Regions from separate parts of the Sorangium sp. So ce1335 genome, predicted to be linked through region 1. Evidence: predicted binding sites of a transcription regulator. Region 1 holds the regulator's gene; the other holds the start of a gene.
What was found. The regulator HrcA, encoded in region 1, represses chaperone genes, less so after heat shock. The targets are predictions, from matches to a motif close to GNTAGCACTCNCCNNNGGNGAGTGCTANC.
Positions count from the first base shown of each region.

Region 2: a site for HrcA is predicted at 2,299-2,327, ahead of groES (co-chaperone GroES). Genes of this name have one in related genera too.

Region 1 covers NZ_CP150363.1:14,240-17,587, forward strand. Annotated here, with positions in the region: gene WMF24_RS00045 (extensin family protein) at 1-552, opposite strand, end outside; gene hrcA (heat-inducible transcriptional repressor HrcA) at 907-1,953, shown strand; gene WMF24_RS00055 (RluA family pseudouridine synthase) at 1,946-2,800, opposite strand; gene WMF24_RS00060 (response regulator transcription factor) at 3,040-3,348, shown strand, end outside.
Region 2 covers NZ_CP150363.1:8,501,794-8,505,141, reverse strand. Annotated here, with positions in the region: gene WMF24_RS31375 (GNAT family N-acetyltransferase) at 1-106, opposite strand, end outside; gene groL (chaperonin GroEL) at 237-1,865, opposite strand; gene groES (co-chaperone GroES) at 1,900-2,190, opposite strand; gene WMF24_RS31360 (hypothetical protein) at 2,647-3,252, shown strand; gene WMF24_RS31355 (hypothetical protein) at 3,252-3,348, shown strand, end outside.

The DNA of each region.
Region 1 (3,348 bases):
GCCCACGAAGTCGCGCTCGACGTCGAGCCACTCCTCCGCGAACGCGTCGCCGACGCGCCGCTTGACGAACCTGTAGGGATCGATGGCGAGCCCGCCGGGGTGCCTCGTCGCCAGCTTGCCCTCGGGCCACATGGCGTGCGGAGGCCGCCAGGCCGAGTACATCAGCACCTCGGTGATGTCGTGCACGCGCAGGATCCGGCTGAAGTCCGAGAGCGCGAGCGCGAGGCGGCAGTCGAAGACGTCGTACGGGTTGTCCGCGCGCCGGTGGGCCGGCAGCGCCGTCCGGTAGAGCACGCCGCCGACCCCCTGCATCAGCCGCACCGGCGCGAGCACGCCCGGCGCGCGCCGCACCGGCTCGAACGCGATCTTCCGCCGCACGAGCGCCTCCCGGCACTGCGCCGCGCTCATCGCCGCGTAGCGCGCCGACGGGTGCCTGGCCCAGTCCTGATGGAACTTCACCTTCGGCTTGCCCTGCGCGCTCGGCGCGGTCGCGAGCGGACCGAGCGCGAGGGCGAGCGCGCAGGCGATGGCGGCGTGACGTGCGGACGGCATCGGTGCTGGGGGGCCTCACCGCGCATCGAGCTCCCGGGTGGCCCGGGCTGACCAGGGAGCCTCGAGCGACAAGGGAACCACCGGAACTGCGGAACTGCGGAACTGCGGAACTGCGGAACTGCGGAACTGCGGGAACCACGACCTCCGGTGCGGCGGCCGCGCCCATCCTACCGCGCTATTTGACCGGGCCGCGCGATCGCCTCAAAATAGACCGCATGCGCCTCCGTGGGCCCAGCGCCCGCCCGCGCGTCTTGACGTATGGGAGCGAAGGCCCGGTCCGCATGGCTTCCCGGTCCGGGCAGTCCCTGGGCCAGGTAGCCACCGCGGCGCGCGCATGCGCCGCATGCAGCTGACATGGGAGATCTCTCCAATCGCGCTCGGAAGATCCTTTTCGCCGCGGTCACCGAGTTCATCGCGACGGGCGACCCTGTAGGCAGCAGGACGCTCGCGCGGAAGTACGGGCTCGATCTCTCGGCTGCCTCGATCCGGAACGTGCTCGCGGACCTCGAGGAGGCCGGCTACCTCCACCAGCCGCACACCTCCGCGGGGCGGATCCCGACCGACCGCGCGCTCCGGTTGTTCATCGACGCGCTCGTCGAGCTCCGGTCGCTCTCCCACGAGCAGCAGGCCGAGCTCACCGCCCGGTTCACCGAGATCTACGCGGTCGCCAGCGATCCGCTCCGCGAGACGGGGCGCTACCTCTCCGAGCTGTCGGGCGCCGCGGCGGTCGTCGCGGCGCCGCGGGCGGAGATCCGCGCCCTCGCCCAGCTCCGCTTCATCCCGACGAAGCCCGGGCAGCTCCTCGCCGTGCTCGTCTTCGCCGACGGCTCGGTCGAGAACCGCTTCATCTCGGTCGACGAGGCGGTCAGCGAGGGGGAGCTCACCCGGATCCACAACCTGCTCGCCGACGTCATCGAGGGGCGCACGCTGGGCGAGATCCGGGACCTCTTCGCCCGCCGCCTCGCGGACGAGCGCCTCCAGATCGACGCGCTGAGGCGCCGCGCCTTCGAGCTCGGCAGCAAGGCGACGGCCGACGTGACGCGGCGTAGCGGCGAGGTCGTCATCGAGGGGCAGAACCGCCTGATCGACCTGCCGGAGTACGCCGACGTCGACCGGCTCAAGAAGCTCATGAAGGCGCTCGAGGAGCGCGAGGAGCTCGTCGATCTGCTCGACCGGACCCTCGCCGCCGGCGCGGGCGAGGTCACCGTCTTCGTCGGCAGCGAGGCGGGCGATCTGGGCGGCGGCCAGCTCAGCCTCGTCGCCGCGCCGTACATGGAGAACGGGCGCGTCGCGGGGACCGTGGGCGTGCTCGGCCCGACGCGGATGGACTACGCGAAGGTGATGCCGCTCGTCGACGCCACCGCCGCGGCGATGAGCGAGGCGCGCGGCAAGGTCAAGTAGCGCCCTTCTGCCGCGGCTCGCGGAGCCGATCGAGCACCTCCTCGAAGTCGGCGGGCGGCGGCGCCTGGAACCGCATCGGCCGCTCGTCGGCCGGGTGGCTGAAGCCGAGCTCGGCCGCGTGGAGCATCAGCCGCGGGGCCTGGATCCTCGGCCCGCGGAAATCGCGCACGTAGACCGCCTCGCCGACGAGCGGGTGCCCGGACTCCGCGAGGTGGATGCGGATCTGGTGCGTGCGCCCCGTCTCGAGGCGGCAGGCGACGAGCGTCGCGCCCGCGGCCTCGCCCTGCAGCCCCCGGAGCGCCTCGACCGGCTCGACGTGCGTCACCGCGAGCTGCCCCTCGCGGCGCCCGTCCCGCGCCGAGCCGCGCAGCCCGTCGCCCCGATCCTCGACGAGGTAGCTGCGGTGCGTGCCGCGCGGGACCGCGCCGTGCGCGAGCGCGAGGTACTGCCGGTGCATCGAGCGGACGCGGAGCTGCTGCGCGAGGTGCTTCTTCGCGGCGAGCGTCCGCGCGAAGACGAGGAGCCCGCTCGTGCCCTTGTCGAGGCGCTGCACGACGCCGAGCGGCGCGCGCCCGCGCAGGCGGTCGCGCCGGGACAGCACCTCCCGCACGAGCGCGTCGAGCGTCGCGGCCTGCTCCGCGGGGTCCTCGTCGCCGTACGGGATGGTGCTCACCCCGGCGGGTTTGTTCACGACGACGACGCTCGCGTCCGCGTAGACGACGAGCTCGCCCTCGAGCTTGCGCCGCCGCACGGTCTCCGGCCGCGGCGCGCGCAGGCGGACCTCGATCCGCTCCCCGCCGAGCACCCGGCGCCGCGGGCTCGTCGCCACGGCGCTGCCGACCAGCACCTTGCCTGTCTCGATCAGCCGGCGCGCGTCGGACCACGAGACCGACGCGAGCGCCCGGACCGCGCCGTCGAGCGGCCGCCGGTCCAGCTCTGCCGGAACTATCCAGTGGCCGTCCTGCGGCGGTCGCACGGCCGCGGCCGGGTCGGCGGCGGTCGGCTCGGCGTGATCGTCAGCGTTGCGCGGGGGAAGCGGGGAAAGCGGCGGAACGGCGGGTCGGGGCGGGCGCATGAGGGCTCGTCGTGGGGCGCCTCGGCCCCGCCCACCAGCGTGGGGCCGGGCTCGACCGGCGCGAAAAAACGCTCATCCGCGGGGCCCGCGGGGCGAAATCGACCGCGAATGTTGACACATCGCGCGACCGGAGCCGAAGATATCCAGAGCCGTCATCGCTTTCTCGCCATCTGAGAGGAGACCCGTTCGTGGCCAGCACCCTTCTCGCCGTAGACGACAGCGTGACCATGCGCAAAGTGCTCGAAATCACCTTTGCGGGTCAGGATTTCCGCGTCGTGACGGCGAGCAGCGCCGACGCTGCGCTGCAGAAGCTCAAGAGC
Region 2 (3,348 bases), 4.5 Mb from region 1:
CGCCGGACAGGGCCTCGGCCTCCAGGCGATCGCCGCGGATGACCGCCTCGAGCAGGGGCAGCGAGACCGGGGTGAGCTCTAGGCGCTCGGTAGTCAGGGTGCTCATGGCGAACCTGCGGCGGATCAGATCACGCGTCGCGGCCTGCCGGAAGTCGAAATGGCGAAGGGCCGACTTCCCCGTGGGGAAGCCGGCCCTCGCCCGCCAGGCCTAGCTAGCTACCTGGTCCGCGCCGCGATCAGAAGTCGTGGCCGTGGCCCGCGTGGGCGCCGCCGGCCGCCGCCTTCTCCTCCTTCGGCCGCTCCGCGATGAGCGCCTCGGTGGTGAGCATCAGGCTGGCGACGCTGGCCGCGTTCTGGAGCGCCGACCGGACGACCTTGACCGGATCGATGACGCCCATCTCGAGCAGGTTGCCGTAGTCGCCCGACGCCGCGTTGTAGCCGAACGAGTCCTTGCCCTCGCGCACCTTCTGCACGACGATCGAGCCCTCCTCGCCGGCGTTGGCCGAGATCTGGCGGAGGGGCTCCTCGATGGCGCGGCGGATGATGTTCACGCCGAACCGCTGCTCGTCGTTGACCTGGAGCTTCTCGAGCGCGCTCTGGGCGCGGATGAGCGCCACGCCGCCGCCCGGGACGATGCCCTCCTCGACGGCCGCGCGGGTCGCGTGGAGCGCGTCCTCGACGCGGGCCTTCTTCTCCTTCATCTCGGTCTCGGTCGCGGCGCCGACCTTGACGACCGCGACGCCGCCCACGAGCTTCGCGAGCCGCTCCTGGAGCTTCTCGCGGTCGTAGTCGCTCGTCGTGTTCTCGATCTGCGCGCGGATCTCCTGCTGCCGGGCCTTGATCTTGTCCTTCTTGCCCTGGCCGCCGACGATCGTGGTGTTGTCCTTGTCGATGATGACCGTCTTGGCGCGGCCGAGATCGCTGATCGTGACGTTCTCGAGCTTGAGGCCGAGCTCCTCCGCGATCACCTGGCCGTCCGTCAGGACCGCGATGTCCTTCAGCATCTCCTTGCGGCGGTCACCGAAGCCCGGCGCCTTCACGGCCGCGCAGTGCAGCGTGCCGCGGAGCTTGTTCACGACGAGCGTCGCGAGCGCCTCGCCCTCGACGTCCTCGGCGATGATGAGGAGCTGCTTCTGGCTCTTGGCGATCGCCTCGAGCACGGGGAGCAGGTCCTTCATGTTGGAGATCTTCTTCTCCGAGATGAGGATGTAGCAGTCCTCGAGGTTCGCCTTCATGGCCTCGGGATCGGTCACGAAGTACGGCGAGAGGTAGCCGCGGTCGAACTGCATGCCCTCGACCACGTCGAGCGTCGTGTCGGCGCTCTTCGCCTCCTCGACCGTGATCACGCCCTCCTTGCCGACCTTCTCCATCGCGTCGGCGAGGAGCTTGCCGATCGTCTCGTCGCCGTTCGCGCTGATCGTGCCGACCTGCGCGATCTCCTTCGCGTCCTTGGTCTGCTTGGCGGAGCCGCGCAGGTGCTCGACGATCGCCTCGACCGCCTTGTCGATGCCGCGCTTGATCTCCATCGGGTTGTGGCCCGCCGCGACGAGCTTGGAGCCCTCGCGGTAGATCGCCTGCGCGAGCACGGTCGCGGTGGTCGTCCCGTCGCCGGCGATGTCGCTCGTCTTCGAGGCGACCTCGCGGACCATCTGGGCGCCCATGTTCTCGAAGCGGTTCTCGAGCTCGATCTCCTTGGCGACCGTCACGCCGTCCTTGGTGACCGTCGGGGAGCCGAAGCTCTTCTCGATGACGACGTTGCGGCCCTTGGGGCCGAGGGTGACCTTGACCGCGTCGGCGAGGGCGTTGACGCCCGCGAGGATCATGCTGCGGGCGGACTCGTTGTAGATGATCTCTTTGGCTGCCATGTGTGTCTCTCCTAAGTTCCTGCTGTCGCCCGCGTCACTTCTCGATCACGCCGAGGATGTCGTCCTCGCGGAGGATGAGGTGCTCCTCGCCGTCGATCTTCACCTCGGTGCCCGAGTACTTGCCGAAGAGGACGCGATCGCCCTCCTTGACGTCGAGCTTGCGCACGGTACCGTCCTCGCCGACCTTGCCGTTGCCGACGGCGATGACCGTGCCTTCGATCGGCTTCTCCTTCGCCGTGTCGGGGATGTAGAGACCTCCCTTGGTCTTCTCTTCTTCCTTCACGCGCTGAACGATCACGCGGTCCTGGAGCGGTCGAATCTTCATGTGTGCGAATCCTCCGGGGACGAGCGCCGCGTCCCACGAGACGGCAGGGCCCCCCGCGACCCGAACGAGCGGTCGCGAGGCCCCCTACGTTTGCAGCCTGGGCACTTTGCTAGCACTCGCTTCCGGCGAGTGCTAGCGGGCGGCGCGGAAGATAGCCACCCCCCCGAGGGTGTCAAGCGCGGCTCCGACCGGTGCTTTGCGCGTTAGCAGCCAGGCGCTGGGGTGGCTGTAAGTTCCCAGAATCGCAAGAGAAGTGCGGGACGCGAAGCTGGGCTCGGCGCGGTCCGTCGGTTAAATTGACCGTATGAGGGCGGAAATGCGGCAGCACAGTGACGCGCCGCCCTCACGGTCTCCTGCCCGATGGAGGAGGCCGACAGGCCGTGTCTGGTTGACCTGAGCGCGCGGTGGCCCGGGTTACATCGGTATCCGGGGCGCCCGCGCAAGTGAGGTGCCCCCGTGAGCCAAGCGATCTCTGTGTCCCCGAGCATGACCCGCTATTTCCAGGAGGTTGTGGACGAGGCGCTCCGAGTTCGGAACGTCGCCGCGACCGAGGCGGCGTCGAGCTACCTCGTCAGTCTGCTCTGTGCCTTCGCTCACCCGGACGAGCACGCCGAGTCTGCCTTCAACCAGCCCCTGACCTTTCTGCTGCGCGATGCCCTGGAGTCCTCCGGTGCCGAGCGCTTCCGGCGGCTGCGCAACCTCGGCGACGGCGTGCTCTACGTGGTCGGCTTCTTCGGCGGCCACATCGAGCTCAAGGGGATCGACCGCGGCTACGTGGTCGGGGTCGGCTCGACCGCCTACCACCATGCCGCCGCCATGCTGCGCCTCAACGCGCGCGTTGGCCAGGGCCCTGATGTCCTTTCGGAGATGGCCGAGAAGTTCGAGCGCTTCGCGGCCGTCCTGAACGACGTGGCCGACGGTACGCTCGCGTCCGGCGCCCGCGACGAGCGCTCGGTGCTCCGGCTGTACGAGCGCTGGATCCGCACCGGCTCGAGCCGCCTCGCCGAGGAGCTCGGGGCGCGCGGGCTCGTGCCGAGCCGCGGAACCGGCGGGCTCAACTGATGCAGGGCGCGACCTTCACCGCGCGCATCCAGCAGCACCTCGCGCGGACCTACGCGCTCGACGACGCGCCCGCCGTGGACGACTTCATCCGGCCGA